DNA from 4 places in the Agarivorans sp. Z349TD_8 genome. Region 3 is predicted to be linked to each of the others. Evidence: predicted binding sites of a transcription regulator. Region 3 holds the regulator's gene; each other region holds the start of a gene.

Region 1 (4,379 bases), 1.8 Mb from region 3:
TAATCAGCTCGACAGCTTAAACGATGGATCCGTTGGCTACCTAAACGGATGTTGAGTTGATCAAATAACAGATCATCGAGTTGAGTTTGGTCTTGGTCAAATAGCCCATTGCTCGAATGATTTAAAGGGTAGAGCGCTTCGCTACTGAGGTTAAACTCGAGCAACGCCGCTGGTAATCTCAGAGTCTCTAGTTTCAGCTGAAATAAGGCAAACCAGTCGTGACGACTTTGTAGCATACGGGCACTGCGTAACAGGAGCCTTTGTTTGGCCTTATCACGAAAACATAATTCAAGGACGATTTCATTACAGCAATACTGGCGTTCTCTTAGCCAGTGTTGTAAATGTTGGCAAGCTTGCTTCAAAGGAAACATTAAAGCTTGAGTGGTATTGATTTCACTCAGCAGTGGAAACATTTGCTGGTAACGGTCTTGTGCTTGAATAAAAGCGAGCGGGTATGGCTGCTTACCTCGCGCCTGATCTAAGCTTTTTAGGCTTTGTTCTCCTAAACGTTTTCGCAGTTCTGGGCGAGGTAATGCGCAAAGCTGTTTAAATGTGTAAAGCCCCATGGCTTGTAAGCTGGCAATTTGTGCTTTTGGCAAATCACAGGCGCTTAGTGGTAGAGCGTCGAGTGTTTCGACCCCTCTATAGGGTGCTTGTTTATGCTTTGAGCAAACCAGCCAGCGAGCAGCGAGCGCGGTGTTGGCCCAGGCCAGTCGAAAGCTCAAGCCTTGTTGTTGATAGATGATGCTTAGTTGTTGAGCATGAGTCTGGGGGGTGGGATAAATACTTTGCATGCCAGAACCATTAATAAATAGGCCATGGTCTGGGTGCAGGGCGACTTGCGCAGCATAGCTTAAAGCTTGTTGGGCTAAGTTTTGAAACAAATCATCAGTAACTTGCGTTTGTTGTTCATAGAGATGGAGCTGTGGTGCCAGCTGATAGGCGGTATTGAGCGAACAGCCAAAGTAGAGCCCTAGCTGATGCGCAGCCTTGTTGAACTGAGTGAGTTGTTGCTTATGGTGAATAGCTAAGGCTTCGGAGGGCGAATGTTCGCGCTGTAGCAAGTCCAGCGCGAGTTGTGGGAAATCAAGGTAAATCCAATACATGCTTTAGTCACATTGAGGGCTTTGCTATTAAACTTGACGAGGAATATGTTGCCCGTAGAGCGGAGCTGCGCCGCGTCGTTTTAATAGCTGGTAGCTGATTTGGTCGGTATTTCTATTGGGATGTAGTGCAATGCGAACACTAGCGCTGGAGCTTTGTTGTTGCTGCAAAGGTCTAAATAAATAACTGAGACAGTCGCCTTGTTCGGCAGCTAGTTGCAAGCGGCGACTGGCTTTTAAATCTAAATGATCAACCCAGCCTAACACGGCGCTGCAACAGCCACTTTTAAGGGCTTGTTCAATGGTCCAGATAATATCGCTGCACTGTTCTGGGCGGATCACAATCACCTTACTTATATCAATGTTGTGTTGTTGCAGTGCTGGGGCATTTGGCATGAACGGAGGCGCCACCCATATGATCCATTGTGATTTTTTACTTAATTTAGCCAGGGCCGGTAACAGCAGTTGTAGTTCCCCAATACCTTGTTGTTCATAGAGGACTTCTGTCATTGCGCCTTGTGGCCAACCTTGGCCTGGGAGCTGTTGATCAAGCTGTTCAAAGCCGCTTGCTTGTACCGTTAGCTGGCTGCGATGCCATTGCTTACCTTGCCAAACTTTGTTGTTCTGTAGCAGTTGATTGATTTGTTGTGCCATTGTTTGCTCCATGCTCTCAGTCGATGCCAAATTTAACGGCCTTACAATTACTGTATGTATATACAGTAGTGTTAATTTTATGCATTTGCAAATATTTTTTTGCTTATATGTATTACAATTGACTAATGATGCTAGTAATTTTTAATAAATACTTGCAAAATAACTGTGGAGATTGAAAAGGTTTTCATGGGCGAGTCAATAAATAGGGATACAAATGATAACTCTGGGTGAATACATAATTGAGAAGCAGCACCAGTTTCCTGAAGCTACGGGAGAGCTGACCCAACTGCTTGGGGCGATTCGTTTAGCCGCAAAGGTGGTTAACCGCGAAATCAATAAGGCTGGTTTAGTCGATATTATTGGCGCAACTGGCGTAGAAAATGTACAAGGAGAAGTACAACAAAAGCTCGATCTTTATGCCAATGAAATGTTTAAAGCGGCATTGGAAGCAAGGGGTGAAGTATGTGGTGTCGCTTCTGAAGAAGAAGATGAATTTGTTAGTTTTGATAGTACTCGTTCTATCGACAGTAAATACGTTGTTCTGATGGACCCCTTAGATGGTTCTTCTAATATTGATGTGAATGTATCGGTAGGCACTATTTTTTCTATTTATCGACGGATCAGTCCTTGTAGTTCCCCTGTTGTATTAGAAGACTTTTTGCAACCAGGCTATCGTCAGGTCGCGGCTGGTTACGTGGTTTATGGTTCATCAACTATGTTGGTCTATACCACGGGTCATGGCGTACATGGTTTTACCTGCGATCCATCTTTAGGTGTATTCTATTTATCCCACGAGAACATGACGATCCCTAAAGATGGGATTATCTATTCGATTAATGAAGGGAATTACCTTAAGTTTCCAACTGGGGTGAAGAAGTACCTCAAATATTGTCAAGAGATTGAACCGAATACTAATCGCCCCTATACCTCTCGTTACATTGGGTCTTTAGTGTCTGATTTCCATCGTAACTTGCTTAAGGGGGGGATCTACATTTATCCTTCAACAGCGTCTGCGCCCTCCGGGAAGCTACGCTTATTGTATGAGTGCAACCCAATGGCCTTCCTTATTGAGCAAGCAGGCGGTAAAGCCAGTGATGGCTTTAATCGAATTATGGATATTGAGCCGACTGAGTTACATCAACGTGTTCCTTTTTTCTGTGGCAGTACCAACATGGTTGAAACGGTTGAAGCGATGATGCGCGAATATTCTCTGGACGAGAATAAAGCTTAAGTTATCTCTTATTCCTAACTCGCTTTTGCCCTGATGAACCATTCGTCAGGGCAAACAAAAATTCTTTTCTGTTGTTGTGGACAATACAGTTGCACTGGCCGATCGATTTGCCAGCTTGTTGATTTAATGGGCTCTAACTGATGAGCCGGCGGGCTTAACCATTGCTGTTTATTGAGTTCACACCAATCTTCTCCTCGATGATTTTTTCGCCATTGTTGATGACTATACCAATGGAGACTCTGCAGTGTTTCACTGCGTTCCGGCGCTTGCTCGAACAGATAACCTGACAATATGATGCGCTGTTTAAATTGATAGTGTGAGTAAACTTGTCGTAGTGCTTGGATTTGTGGATGACGGCCGAGAGGGATCTGTTTGAGTAACAGTTTACTTAGCTTGTTGCTTAGCCGATCTTGCAGGTTTGGGCCAACATAATTGTAGGCACTACTGTTACTTTTTACGGCCAAATAAAATTTTAGGGCTAATTCCCAATGTTCAACCTTTTGCTGCCGATGATTTACGAGTAAGAAATCAATCGCACCCAGCGTCTTTCCATTTTCTTGTACGGGGATATTATCGGCTAATAACTGCCAATCGGGATGTCGTTTTATTAAGGCTCGCCATAGCTGTTCAAAATATAAACCTAAACGTGGGTGAGGTTTAATCGAAGGTAATCTGTTTAATTGGTTGAATAGGGCACTTTTCCATTGCTGCTGCCAAGCCAGATTTACACTATAGGGTAGCGAATAGGGAAGTAATGGCCGTGCATTTAAGCACCATTGCAAATCTTCTTGCAAGGTATTTGAATCCATTTATGTTTCTCTTTTGTTATTATATTTACAAATAATCAAACTATAAGTGTTTTTTTTAGTCAATTTCAACGATTTTTGTAGTTTAATTACTAAAATGCAGCTAATATTTTCTGGTCTAACCAGTTGAGGTCGTTCTATGAGTAAACAATATTCTCTCCCGCTTATTTGGCTGCGTCGTAGTGTATTACTACTTGTGGGTACTCTATTGTTCCCATGGATCGCACTATTAGGATTACGAGCTCCATTTTATAGTGCCTTACATCGACAATGGGTTAAACGTAATAATTTGCCAGCTTGGATGCAGCAGGCTGAGCGGATCAATCAGTTTGTTCTGTATTAAGTGAGCTACAGTGATGATATTTAGGCTAAGTACTTGTTTCTAGAGCTTGCTGCTACTTACAATACAGACAAACCATTGTGAGTGAGCCGAATGAAAAATACTCGATTAGAAAATATCCTGAATCAACATCTCGATAGCTTTAAATTTAAAGATTATTGCCCGAATGGTCTACAGGTTGAAGGGCGTGAATCGGTGCAGCGCATCGTTACCGGGGTGACGGCTTGCCAAGCCTTGATCGATCA
Region 2 (4,379 bases), 820 kb from region 3:
CCAAGCAACGCGCTGAAGCTTAAACCAAAAAGCCAGAACGATGATCTGGCTTTTTTATATGCTTGGGGGCAGTTAGCTGGTTTCGTCTTCGAGAGGTACCATAAAGTCTTTACTAATTTGGTAGTCACCTTCAACCAGCGCTAGGTGGTTATTCACAAACTCAACCACCAAATTTCTTCGTTCGAGTGAGCCATTACCACTTTTGTAACTGTATAGGTAGTACCAACGTTCTTGGTCGAAAGCATCGACTAACATCGGTGAACCCAATACAAATTGAACCTGCTCCTTGGTCATGTTGACGCGGAGCTGTTCTACTTTGGCATCGTCGATGTAGTTACCCTGTGGGATATCAACCTTATATACCATCCAATCGAAGGCTGAACAGGCGCTAAGCCCGAGGCTGGCAAGTAGAATAAAAATTTTAGCTGTGAAACGCATTGTTAATCGAAGCTCCTTGTTAAGGAAGGCATCATAACCAAGCCCCGCCCGAAAAAGAAGCGTCTACTACGAAGAATTTAGTCTTCAACCAACAATTCTTGCGCATTTGCCAGTGCTGAAGGGGTAATTGCATCGCCGGCGAGCAGGCGAGCCAATTCTTCGAGACGTTGTTGGCCGTTTAAAGTGAGCATGTTGGTGATGGTTTCATTTTTCTTCTGTTGCTTACTCACTAACATCTGTTGATGACCATGTCCCGCTACCTGTGGTAAGTGGGTCACACACAATACTTGGCACTGTTGCCCAAGTTTTCGTAGCATGCCGCCCACTACTGCGGCGGTTGGTCCACTAATGCCTACGTCAACTTCATCGAAGATCAGGGTTGGGGTTAAAATACTGGCTGAGCAAATCACTTGAATGGCCAAACCAATACGGGAGAGCTCTCCGCCAGAGGCCACTTTATCAATACTTTGCATCGGCTGACCAGGGTTGGTGGTGACCCGCAACTCGACGCGATCTACGCCATTTGAATTGGTGAACTGGCTGGCATCACTTTGTAGTGCAAATTCACATTGGGCTTTCGCCATACTGAGTTTATGGATTTCTTTGGTGATTAATTTACTGAGACTACTGGCGGCACGTTCGCGACTTTTCGATAGTTTATTGGCCTTACTTAGATAAATCTGCCATGCCTGCTCAATGTCTTCCGTAAGATGCTCGAAGCGCTGGCTTTGTTGGCTCAGCTGCTCTAACTGTTGCTGTAAATTCAAATGTAGTGCTGGCAGTTGTTCGGCGTTGGTATGGTGTTTTCTGGCCAACTCAAGGGCTTGGCTGAGTCGCAGTTCTAACTCGGCAAATAACTCTGGGTCGTAGTCTAGTTGCTCGCTGTAATGGCCTAACTGTTGGCCGGCTTCTTCAATCTGAATCTGTGCATCGTGTAACAGATTGTTGATGTTTTCGAGTTTGGGATCGAGCGCGAGAAGCTGGCTGGTAGTTCTACAGGCTTGGCCTAGCATGTCTAGTACATTAACTTGCTCATCTAAGGCTAGCAGCTGGCTAAGCTGAAAACTACTTTGTTGCAGCTCGGTGCTGTGAGAAAGACGCTGATGTTGTTGTTCTATGGTTTGGTATTCCCCTTCTGCCAGAGAAAACTCGTCTAATTCTTTAACCTGATATTCAAGCAGTTGTTGTTGGGCCAGCAGTTCTTTTTGTTGCTGTTGGGCAAGTTCTTGCTCGTTACAGAGGCCTTTCCAATGCTGGTAAGCTTGTTTCACTTCACTCAGCAATTGCGGATGAGCGGCATACTGATCGACAATCGCCAGTTGTTGGCTGGGTTTAAGCAATAGCTGATGCGCATGTTGCCCATGAATGCTAACGAGGTATTGCCCTAGTTGTTTGAGTTGTGCCAAGGGGACCGCAGTACCATTGATATAGGCTTTAGAGCGACCTTCTTTGGTGACTACTCGGCGTAATATGCAATCATCGTCGCTTCGCAGCTCATTTTGCTGCAGCCATAGCCGCGCGGCTTGGTTCTGGCTGATCTCAAATTGCGCACTGACTTCTGCCTTACTGGCACCCTGGCGCACCATGCTCGCTTCCGCTCGGTTACCTAAACACAAGCCTAAGGCATCGATTGCAATTGATTTACCTGCGCCAGTTTCACCAGTGATGGTGGTCATGCCTCGGCTTAAATCGAGCTCTAAGAACCGAACAATTGCAAAGTTTTGTACGCTGAGTTGAGTGAGCATTCCTATACCTGTTTATCCATACAGTTGCTGTATAAATATATAGCGGTATTTTTGTGCATGCAAGTGCAAATCGTAAAAAGCTGGTTTACTGGTGCTAAGGATGGGGCAAGGGATATTTTTATACGCTTATGTCGCCGCCCATAAGAGAGAGGATTACTCTGGAACTCGGTCACTCATTTAATTGATTTAATTATATAAAGTAGCAAATGGCCGATGATTTGGTGGTTACTGGAGGTATTGTATGCAGGTAGCATTGTTAGCTGCCTATTGCCGATATAAGTAGCACAATTCACTGCTCGTTAACTTCTGGTCATTGGTTATTCTGTTATCTAGAATTCATATTTTTGTCACAATGGGTGGTTTTTTTGGCCGTTGTTTTGTCAGGTAAGCGCTTGTTTTAAGGCGGCCAGGCTGGCTTTAGCTTGATTTTTATTCATTTTTTAGTTGCTTGCAGCTTCACATTTGTGTCATAAAAGTAGTGCATGTTTATCAAATAGTTGTTGTATCGCTGCTGTATTAGTCGGCAGCCCAATTAACCTTAGAAATACATGGAAGATATTATGTTGAATAAACGTTTTGCAATAAGCAGCTTGTTACTTGGTATGGGAGCCATGGCAAGTGTGCAAGCCAGTGCCGAAACACTTCGTTTACTAACTTGGGGCGGTTATGCGCCTCAAGAGGTGATCGATTTGTTTCAAAAAGAAACTGGTATTGAAGTAAAAGTCACCAAATCAAACAACGAAGATATGATTTCTAAGTTACGCGCAACAGGCGGCTCTGGTTTCGATTTGGCGCAACCTAGTCAAGACCGTATCACTGGTGTGCAACTACAGTTTGGTATTTATCAGCCCATCGATTTAGCCCGAATTGACCAGAAACAAATTATTAGTTCAATGCTCGATGCGACCAAGAAAAATACTGCCGTGGGCGATAAAGTATTTGGTGTTCCGCATGTTTGGGGAACCAGCGGTTTGGTGGTGAACGGTAATATGGCCAAAGATGTAGCTGACTATACCGATTTATGTCAAAGCAAGTATCAGGGCAAAATTTCTTATCGTTTGAAACGTCCTACTTTAATTGCTTTTGCTTTTGCTCTTGGCGAAGATCCTTTTGCGGCTTACGCCGATCCTGCCAAATACCAACAGATCTTGGATAAGGTTGAAGCGAAGCTTGTGGAATGTAAGCCCATCGTGAAAACTTACTGGTCTGGTGGTGATGAGTTGATGAACCTGATGCGTGCCAACGAAGTGGTTGCCGCGATGGCTTGGGATGCAGGCGGTTGGAAGTTAAACCGAGATCAAGCCAATATTCAGTTTGTTGCACCAAAGTCTGGTGCGCTAGGTTGGATTGATACTTTTGCGATTCCACGCAAGTCAAAAGCCGTCGATGCCGCTTATCAATGGATCAATTTTGTGATGCGTCCAGAAATCGCAGCAAAAATTACCGAGTCTGCGGGTAACTTCACCGCCTCGAAAGGCTCCGATGCCTATGTGAACGAAGTGGCTAAAGCACAGTTTAATGCCAGTTTTAGTAGCGATGATATTGATAATATTAAATGGTATCCCGCAGTACCTGCTGGCTTAGAAGCCATGGAAGGCAAGGTGCTGGATCGCGTGCAAGCGGCACAATAAGCACTTATCAATGGGCCGTAAGGCCCTTCTTTTTTTACCTTTGGATGTACTTGTACTATGGCGGGAAACGCTAAATTTGATCTTGAATGTGAACACCTCTCTAAACACTTTTCTGATTTTACCGCAGTAGACGGTTTAAATTTTAATGTTGAAGCTGGGTCTTTCTTTTCTATTTTAGGGCCTTCGGGCTGTGGTAAAACCACCTTGCTAAGGATGCTCGCTGGTTTTGAATTCCCCAGTGAGGGCGAGATCCGTATCCATCAAAAGCGAGTCAATGAGCTGGCGCCCAATAAGCGTCCGGTGAATATGGTGTTTCAGCACTTGGCCTTATTTCCCAACATGAATGTGGCTGAGAATATCGCTTATGGTTTAAAGCGTCGTGGTGTGAAAGCGGCTGAGCGAAGCGAAAAAATTAAAGATGTACTCAGCCGAGTGGGTTTAGACGGTAGCCAACAGAAGCAAATTGCCCAGTTGTCGGGTGGCCAAAAACAACGGATTGCGATCGCCCGTAGTCTGGTCTTAGAGCCGCGTTTATTATTACTTGATGAGCCGCTAGGTGCTTTAG
Region 3 (4,379 bases):
AGCGCATAGTCGGGAATACGCCGCGGCATACCACTTAGACCAAGAAAGTGCATCGGGAAAAACAATACATTCACCGATATCAGCGAGCACCAAAAATGCAGGCGCCCCAGCCCCTCGTCATACATCTTGCCACTCCATTTCGGCAGCCAATAATAGGTGGCCGCCATAATCGAGAAGATAGCCCCCGTCACCAACACATAGTGAAAATGCGCCACCACAAAATAAGTATCATGGTATTGAAAATCCACTGGCGTGATCGCCAGCATCAAACCAGAGAAACCGCCAATGGTAAAAAGTACGATAAAGGCCACGGCAAATAGCATCGGCGTTTCAAACGTCAGGCTGCCGCGCCACATGGTGGCAACCCAATTGAAGACCTTAACCCCGGTTGGCACCGAGATCAGCATGGTACAAAACATAAAGAATAACTCGGCTTCCACCGGCATCCCCGTGGTAAACATATGGTGGGCCCAAACCACAAAACTTAAACCGGCAATCGAGGCAGTGGCATACACCATCGATGCATAACCAAAGAGTTTCTTCCGAGAAAAAGCGGGAATAATCGCCGAAATAATGCCAAATGAAGGCAAAATCATGATGTACACTTCGGGGTGGCCGAAGAACCAGAAAATATGCTGAAACAATACTGGATCGCCCCCGCCTGCGGCATCGAAGAACGAAGTGCCGAAGTATTTATCGGTAAGCACCATGGTCACAGCTCCCGCCAACACCGGCATCACCGCAATCAACAAGAAGGCGGTGATCAACCAAGTCCAAACGAACAAGGGTAATTTCATATAAGTCATACCGGGGGCACGCAAATTCATGATGGTCACAATCACATTAATCGCGCCCATAATGGAGCTGATCCCCATGATATGTACCGAAAACACAAATAAGGCGGTGCTATCGGGACTATATTTGGTGGAAAGTGGCGCGTAAAACGTCCAACCAAAGTTAGGCCCACCCCCCTCCATAAATAACGAGGCTAATAACATGGTAAAAGCGAAGGGTAAGATCCAAAAGCTCCAGTTATTCATACGAGGCAAGGCCATATCGGGAGCGCCAATCATCATCGGTACCAACCAATTAGCTAAGCCAGTAAAGGCGGGCATCACCGCGCCAAACACCATGATTAAGCCGTGCATGGTGGTCATTTGATTAAAAAAGTTTGGCTCCACCAATTGCAGGCCCGGCTGGAATAGCTCTGCACGGATCACCATCGCCATCGCGCCGCCGGTAATAAACATGGCAAAGCTAAACCACAAATACATTGAGCCAATGTCTTTGTGGTTGGTGGTTAATACCCAGCGCAATAAGCCACGCGGTGCGTGGTGATGTTCTACCTGTTGCGGGTTAAGCTCCGTGGTCGCGCTCATCTAACTCTCCCTTCTATTGCCTATTGCGCCGCGTCGTGTCGTACTTGAACATGGCAACGTCCTTAGTCGTTCCGCTATCACCAATCGATTTATCCAACCATGGCTACTTGGCCGCGTCTTGTACTGCCGCGACATCCTTAGCCTGCACCATATCGCCCGTATCATTCCCCCAAGCATTCCGCTCGTAGCTAATAACTGCCGCTAATTCTTTCAGACCGAGTTGCTTACCAAAGGCCTGCATCGCGGTTCCTGCCACCCCATGCACCACCATGTCGATATGTTGGTTCACATCACCGGTCGCAACTGGGCTGCCTTTTAAGGCAGGGAATACCCCTGGCAGGCCTTCTCCATTGGCTTGGTGGCAGGCGGCGCAAGTCTTCTCATAAACGCTTTTGCCTAAGGACATCAGCTCCTCGTTATCCATGGTCAACGCCACCATGGCCAACTCTTGTTGCTGCTTCTCTACGTAAGCGGCTTCGGCCTGAGCCAACCAAGCAAGGTACTCCTCCTGAGGTTTGGCAATCACCACAATCGGCATAAAGCCGTGGTCTTTACCGCAAAGTTCGGCACATTGGCCGCGGTAAATCCCCGGCTGGTCAATTTTGGTCCAGGCCTCGTTAATAAAACCCGGATTAGCATCTTTTTTGACCGCAAAGTCGGGTACCCACCAAGAGTGGATCACATCCTCCGAAGTCATTAAAAAACGAACCTTCTTGCCGACTGGCAGCACCAGTGGATGATCTACTTCCAATAAGTAGTTATCGCGCTTAGCAAGCTTGCCCTGTACTTGCTTCATATCCGAGGCCAAAACGCTGTAGTATTCCAGCTCATGATCAAAATAGCGGTAGTGCCACTTCCACTGCGAACCAGTGACTTGAATAGTGAGATCGGCATCGGAAGGATCTTCCATCGCTAATAAGGTTTTTGTGGCAGGAATCGCCATGCCGATCAAAATGATGAAGGGAATTATCGTCCAGACAATTTCAACTTTGGTGCTCTCATGAAATTGTGCGGCAACGGCTCCCTTGGACTTTCGATGATGAAAAATCGCCCAGAACATCACCCCAAACACCACCAGCCCAATGACACAACATATATAAAAAATAGTCATGTGCAAGCCGTAAACCTGCTCACTAATGGCGGTGACACCAGGGCGTAAATTGAACGACATCGTTTGTTGTGCCCATGCTTGATTCACCCAACATGCCAGCAATACTAGCGGTATCCATCGGCCCACAGCGCTCTCCTTTGCTCGTAGCCAAGGCCGGTCACTTCATTGCAAACATCGCTGCTTACAATAATAAAGTGGCCGCAAAATAAGGGAAAACTCCCTTCCCAAAGCAGCAAGGCTTCGCAATTAAAATACCTTACTGCTTATAAAATAGACGCTTAGTTAAATAATTGTAAAGATAATGTTATAAATATAGACATTTAAAATAAAAGCTGTGAAGTAAACGACAAAAGCCCAAATTGCTATAATTTGGGCTTTAAAAAGAAGGGAACTTAGTTTTAGGGAGTAACTACATCCAGTCTGCGGTACGGATGATCCCCACCGCTAAACCTTCAATATCAACACTTTGATACTCTAAATCAACTTCGATAGTTGAAAGCGCTTCGTTCTCGGGATGCAGGTAGACCATTTTTCCGTCACGTTGAAAGCGCTTCACAGTGACTTCATCGTCTAAGCGCGCCACCACCACCTGACCATTATGCACATCGTTGGTTTTATGCACTGCTAATAAATCGCCATCCATAATTCCGATGTCTTTCATGCTCATGCCCTGCACCCGCAACAGATAATCGGCATGCGGATGAAACAAATTAGCATCGACCGCATAGTGCGACTCAACATGTTGTTGTGCCAAAATAGGGGCACCTGCGGCCACTTGTCCAATCAGCGGCAAGCCGATTTCTTCTGGCTCGTCATTCGCGGCATTAGCAGGTAAATGGTCTTCGCTAATACGGATCCCGCGCGAAGCGCCGGGGATCATCTCAATCACCCCTTTTTTAGCTAAGGCGCGTAAATGTTCTTCGGCAGCATTGGCCGAGCGAAAGCCCAGCTCTTTGGCGATTTCAGCGCGAGTTGGCGGCATGCCTGTGTCTTGAATGTTACGACGGATCAATTCAAACACTTCGGTTTGACGGGGCGTTAAGGGTTTCATAATCTACCTGTAAGTTTATACAGCACACTGTTAGTATATACAGCATGATTAATGAAGCAAGGTTTTATCTCGAATCAACAGCTTAAGTGTAGGTTTCAGTTTCATTGGGTAATCCTCCCATTATTAACCGCATTTATTCGTAGAATTCATGCTGCCGTTTTTAGTGGTGGGAACCCTCCATTTGCAAGGTGTGGTCGTTGATGATTGTAGAACCATAACCATTGGGTCGCCCGATCTTGAACCTCTTCAAGTGTGTCAAACAAATACTTACTCACTAAGCCAAACCTCATAGTACGGTTGAACCTTTCTATATACGCGTTTTGTTGTGGGTTCCCTGGCTGAATATAATCGATTCGAATGTCGTGGTTGTTGGCCCATTTAATAAACGCATGGCTAATGAACTCAGGACCATTGTCGCAGCGGATCGCAACAGGTTTGGTTCGTTGTTCGATGAGCTGCTCTAAGATCCGAGTGACTCGTACTGTGGGCATTGAAAAATCAGGTTCTGACGCCAGACCTTCACGTTTGTAATCATCTATCACATTGAATAAACGGTACTTCCGGCCATCAGATAGCTGATCATGCATAAAGTCCACGGACCAAACTTGGTTTGTTTTAATCGGCTCTTTAAGAGGCTCTGGCGTATGGCGATTCAGGCGTCGTTTTGGCCTAATACGTAAGTTTAGAGCCAATTCGCAGTAGATCCGATAAACCCGCTTATGGTTCCATGTATACCCTTTAACGTTCCGCAAATGGTGAAAACACAGGCCAAAGCCCCAGTCAGAGCAGTCTTCACTGTTGCACAGCGTTACTAACTCTTGAGCTATCAACTCATTCT
Region 4 (4,379 bases), 1.3 Mb from region 3:
GCCTTGCCAAGTGCTTTGAGCGGATTGGCTTAAACTATAACGAATACTGCAGTGTGGCATTTGTTGAGCGAGCACTTCTAGTTCGGCTCGAGCGATCAGATCTTGTTCGCTATGTGCACTGTGTAGAAACACCACATCTAGCTGGCTGTTGATGTCACTCAGGTAGCGCAGCATCGACAGCATCGGGGTGATGCCGCTGCCAGCTGACAGCAGTAATAATTTGTTGCTTGGGCTGGCGGGTAAATGAAAGTCGCCCGCAGGGGCTAAGGCTTTGAGTTGCATACCTGGCTTCAAGTTGTCATGTAACCAATTTGATGCCAGTCCGTTGGAAACCCGCTTAACGGTTATTGCTAAGCTTAAGGGGCGACTAGGAGAACTCGACAGCGTATAATTTCGGTGTACTGGGCTGCCGTCTATCTCCAGCTCAATGCCTATATATTGGCCTGCTTGATAATGGCAGATGTTGCCCTCTGGAGCCTCCAAAATGAAAGTTTTTACATCATGAGTTTCTTCGCGTATTGCAATACACTTGAGTAAGCGGCTTTGTCCCGCTTGCCAATTTGTAGTCACTGTTGGGCTGGATTGTGTTTTTTTGATTTGCTCGGGATAATGTTCTGGCGTCTTGGTTTCTAGTACTTCTATGGTGTCATACAGACTGATCTTACCATGATTGAGTGCCACCACATTTTGTCCGAAATAAACGTTTCCATCGTTACCCTTACGATACTTAGCGAGTGTTGATAGTGGTTCTTTTTGCGGATGAAACTCTCCACGGGCTTGATCGAGGGTTGTAAAAATACAGCGCGAACAAGGGTTTTGCACCTCAAATTCTACTTCTCCAATACGAAAACGTTTCCAGCCATCTTCGGCAAATGCAGCAGTGTTTGTGACTACTAGGTTGGGTCTAAATTGAGCCATATTGTGTTGCGTTGGGCTGCGTGAATTGAGATCTTCTAATGAGGCTTCAGACACTAACAATAGGGGATAGGCGTCGGCGAACGCGACCTGACTATCCCGCTTTTTGACCATACGCTGAGATTGTTCCCCAAAAAATACTAGGTGGCAGTTTTCCCCTAAATATTGGCTAAACCAATGATCGTAATCGTTATGGCAATGTTGTGCTTGAACCGTATCCTGCCAAAGCTTTACTGGAATATAATGATCTGAAAAATCGGTGTATTTAATGTTTACCCCTGCCATGTTAGGGGCTTCCAGATATAAGCCTTCAGGCCGTAAAACACTGTGGATTTGCGCTAACTTGGGGTGAGTTCTGGCGGTTAGTTGTTTGCCATCGGGTAAGCAAACCACAAAACGTCGGTCGAATGCTAGGCCATGTTCTTCTACGTAAGCGTGATTTAAATCAATCCCTAAGGTTGATTTTATGGGGTAAATGCTTAACTGGCTGATCTGCGCTTGACTCACAATAATGCCTTATTATTCTTTGCTCATAATTTTAATCTTACTTAAGGTGGTGCATCGAGGCTAGCTCAAATTACCCTGATGAGCGATTTCTTATGAGGAAAGGCTTGTATTTGGTAAACGCATAACTATACTGTTTTTATATACAGTTGTTGTGGCGTATTTGCTTACTTATGACTTTAATGAATCGTAAAATCATTCATGTGGATATGGATTGTTTCTATGCTGCGGTGGAAATGCGTGAGCAACCCGAATTCGCGAACCTTCCTTTAGCCGTAGGTGGCTTGAGTAGCGGTCGAGGCGTATTAACAACCTGTAATTATCTGGCCCGTCAATATGGTATTCGCTCTGCAATGCCAACCCATAGAGCGCTACAACTGTGTCCCCAATTGGTTTTAGTGCCGCCGCGGCTGAGTTTGTACCGAGAGGTCAGCCAGCAAGTACAGGCTATTTTTGCCACTTATACTCAAGTGATCGAACCTTTATCCCTCGATGAAGCTTATCTTGATGTGAGTGCGTGTGAGACTTGTCATGGTTCGGCGACTCTAATTGCTGAGCAAATCCGCCAAGATATCTATAACTGCACCGGATTAACCGCTTCGGCTGGTGTAGCGCCGGTCAAATTTTTGGCAAAAATCGCGTCCGACCTAAATAAGCCTAACGGACTATATGTGATTAAACCCGAGCAGGTTTCGGCATTTATTGAAACACTCGCCCTAGAGAAAATATCGGGTGTTGGTAAGGTGAGTATTGAAAAGCTGCATCACCATGGCTTATATACTGGCGGAGATATTCGTCGTGCCAAACGCGATAAACTGCAGACTTTGTTTGGTAAGTTTGGTGAGATGTTATGGTTGCGTTGTCAAGGGATCGATGAGCGAGCCGTAAGTAATGACCGTAAACGTAAGTCGGTGGCGGTAGAACGAACTTTTGCCCAAGATGAGCGAGATAAAAGCTTAGTCGTTGAGCGTTTACTGGCTTTGTTACCTGAGTTACGGCGGCGTAGCGAGCAACATTTACGACAGGCCAAGATGAATAAGTTAGGGGTAAAAGTAAAATTCGCCGATTTTCAGCAAACTACCAAGGAGCAGCAGTGCCAACAGATTGATGAATCAACCTTAGTGGAGCTGTTTCATCAAGCCTTTGCGCGCGGTAAGGGCAAAGCGGTGCGTTTAGTTGGCTTACATATTGGTTTAGCTTACGAGCAGCAAACAGAGTCGGCACAGTTGAGCTTGCCTTTTAGTGATTAAGTGGATTCCTCAGCACTTAGCCTGTCAGTGCTTACATCTGGTTGTGGACCGAACCGACAGATTGCTCTAATGCCTCATCGTTTGTTGGCTGCTGTATCGAGTTACCACACTATTCCGCCCTAGTTCAATAAGCATTTGGTGTAGGATTTGAATTTCGCGCATCCTGACTGCCTCCGTGTAGGCTTAGATAGAATTTGTTTTGACGAAATTAATTAGATTAAACAACGAGTGTGCGTCTACTGTATTGAATTTACTAGAAATTATGAGGGGTTCGCTGGAATGCAGCGTTAACTTACAAAGCCTTCAAAGGCAATCAAATTTTATAAATTCTAGGAATTTTTTCTGTCTTACCATCCTCTTATATCCACTAATAATTATGTAAAGAAAATATATGATAAGCCCTCGTATGAACGAAAATATAAAATGGTCAAAAACTCCATTTTCTGGTGTTGAATTTTTTTGGTTATCAGAGAAAACTGAAAATGGTAGAACGGCAATACTCAAATTTGAAGCTCATGCAGAGCTGCCGTTGCACAATCATCCTGGCTGGGAACAAATATATGTTCTTGAAGGCCGTTTACAAATCAACTCAGAAATTTATGCCGCAAATGATTTTGTTCTTATTAGCGCGAGTACAGATCATTCGGTATTGGCTTTAGAGCCGAGCATATATATTACTATTTCACAAATGGAAGGCGTAAAAGTTCTTGAGTAACAGCCAGTTAAAAGAATTATTGAGACATTTATGGACACCCCGTGTTTTGCAACTCCTGATTGAAGATCGGTTCGCTGACATATATCCGGAGATCGGAGCAAATAACTCAAATAACCAAATAACTAGACAGCCATCTCAACAGCAAATAACTAGACAGCCATCTCAACTAGCCAGAACTCGGTAATAGTCTAAACTATCAATAGTGTTTTTTTGGAGTTATTGCCATGCCTCGGTCAAGACAGTCGCAAGTGAGCTTATCGGATACACCTTATTATCACTGTGTTTCCCGCTGTGTTCGGCGGGCTTTTTTGTGCGGTAAAGACCAACACACAGGTAAAAGCTATGAGCACCGCCGCCAGTGGGTGGAAGATTATTTGCTGCAACTTACTGCGGTTTTTGCCATTGATGTCTGTGCTTATGCAGTTATGAGCAATCACACCCATGTGGTATTGCACATCAATAAGGCCAAAGCCGAAGCCTGGTCCATGGATGAAGTCTTGGAACGCTGGCATCGTTTGCACCAAGGCACCTTACTGACTCAGATGTATCTTAATTCTGAGTTACGTCCGAAGTTAAGTGAGGTGCAACTACAGGCCATTCACGCCACCGCCGAAGTGTATCGGACTCGCCTTTTTGATTTAAGCTGGTTTATGCGCCATTTGAATGAACATATTGCTCGAGCTGCCAATAAAGAAGACCAATGCACTGGGTGCTTTTGGGAAGGCCGTTTTAAATCACAAGCCTTACTCGATGAAGCAGCTCTTGCCGCCTGTATGGCCTATGTGGATTTAAACCCGGTTCGCTCAAATATGGCAAGTACGCCTGAAACCTCGGACCACACCAGTATCAAACAGCGCATTCAGCAAGCCAAACAAGGTCAGCAACCCAAGCCGCTAATGCCTTTTGTCGGTAACCCCAGAGAAACCATGCCCGAAGGTTTACCCTTTGAGCTCCAAGATTATCTGCAACTGGTAGAGCTCACCGGCCGCGTTATC

What was found. Region 3 encodes LexA, which represses DNA repair genes until DNA is damaged. Its sites were predicted from a motif close to TACTGTATNNNNATACAGTA; they were not measured.
Region 1: the regulator LexA is predicted to act here: its motif matches at 1,806-1,825, upstream of imuA (translesion DNA synthesis-associated protein ImuA).
Region 2: the regulator LexA is predicted to act here: its motif matches at 2,190-2,209, upstream of recN (DNA repair protein RecN).
Region 4: the regulator LexA is predicted to act here: its motif matches at 1,551-1,570, upstream of dinB (DNA polymerase IV).

The regions. Positions count from the first base shown of each region.
Region 1 is NZ_CP194037.2:2,660,383-2,664,761, reverse strand. It holds gene ACRRS1_RS12015 (Y-family DNA polymerase) at 1-1,106, opposite strand, end outside; gene imuA (translesion DNA synthesis-associated protein ImuA) at 1,134-1,757, opposite strand; gene fbp (class 1 fructose-bisphosphatase) at 1,972-2,988, shown strand; gene ACRRS1_RS12000 (DUF1853 family protein) at 3,003-3,797, opposite strand; gene ACRRS1_RS11995 (DUF2517 family protein) at 3,934-4,137, shown strand; gene ACRRS1_RS11990 (Nif3-like dinuclear metal center hexameric protein) at 4,228-4,379, shown strand, end outside.
Region 2 is NZ_CP194037.2:3,611,465-3,615,843, reverse strand. It holds gene ACRRS1_RS16315 (RnfH family protein) at 1-23, shown strand, start outside; gene ACRRS1_RS16310 (outer membrane protein assembly factor BamE) at 73-438, opposite strand; gene recN (DNA repair protein RecN) at 516-2,183, opposite strand; gene ACRRS1_RS16300 (extracellular solute-binding protein) at 2,744-3,814, shown strand; gene ACRRS1_RS16295 (ABC transporter ATP-binding protein) at 3,872-4,379, shown strand, end outside.
Region 3 is NZ_CP194037.2:4,431,194-4,435,572, forward strand. It holds gene ctaD (cytochrome c oxidase subunit I) at 1-1,379, opposite strand, end outside; gene coxB (cytochrome c oxidase subunit II) at 1,483-2,550, opposite strand; gene lexA (transcriptional repressor LexA) at 2,900-3,541, opposite strand; one part of gene ACRRS1_RS20050 (IS3 family transposase) at 3,688-4,379, opposite strand, start outside.
Region 4 is NZ_CP194037.2:3,156,144-3,160,522, reverse strand. It holds gene ACRRS1_RS14190 (MOSC N-terminal beta barrel domain-containing protein) at 1-1,422, opposite strand, end outside; gene dinB (DNA polymerase IV) at 1,602-2,669, shown strand; gene ACRRS1_RS14180 (cupin domain-containing protein) at 3,061-3,384, shown strand; gene ACRRS1_RS14175 (transposase) at 3,609-4,379, shown strand, end outside.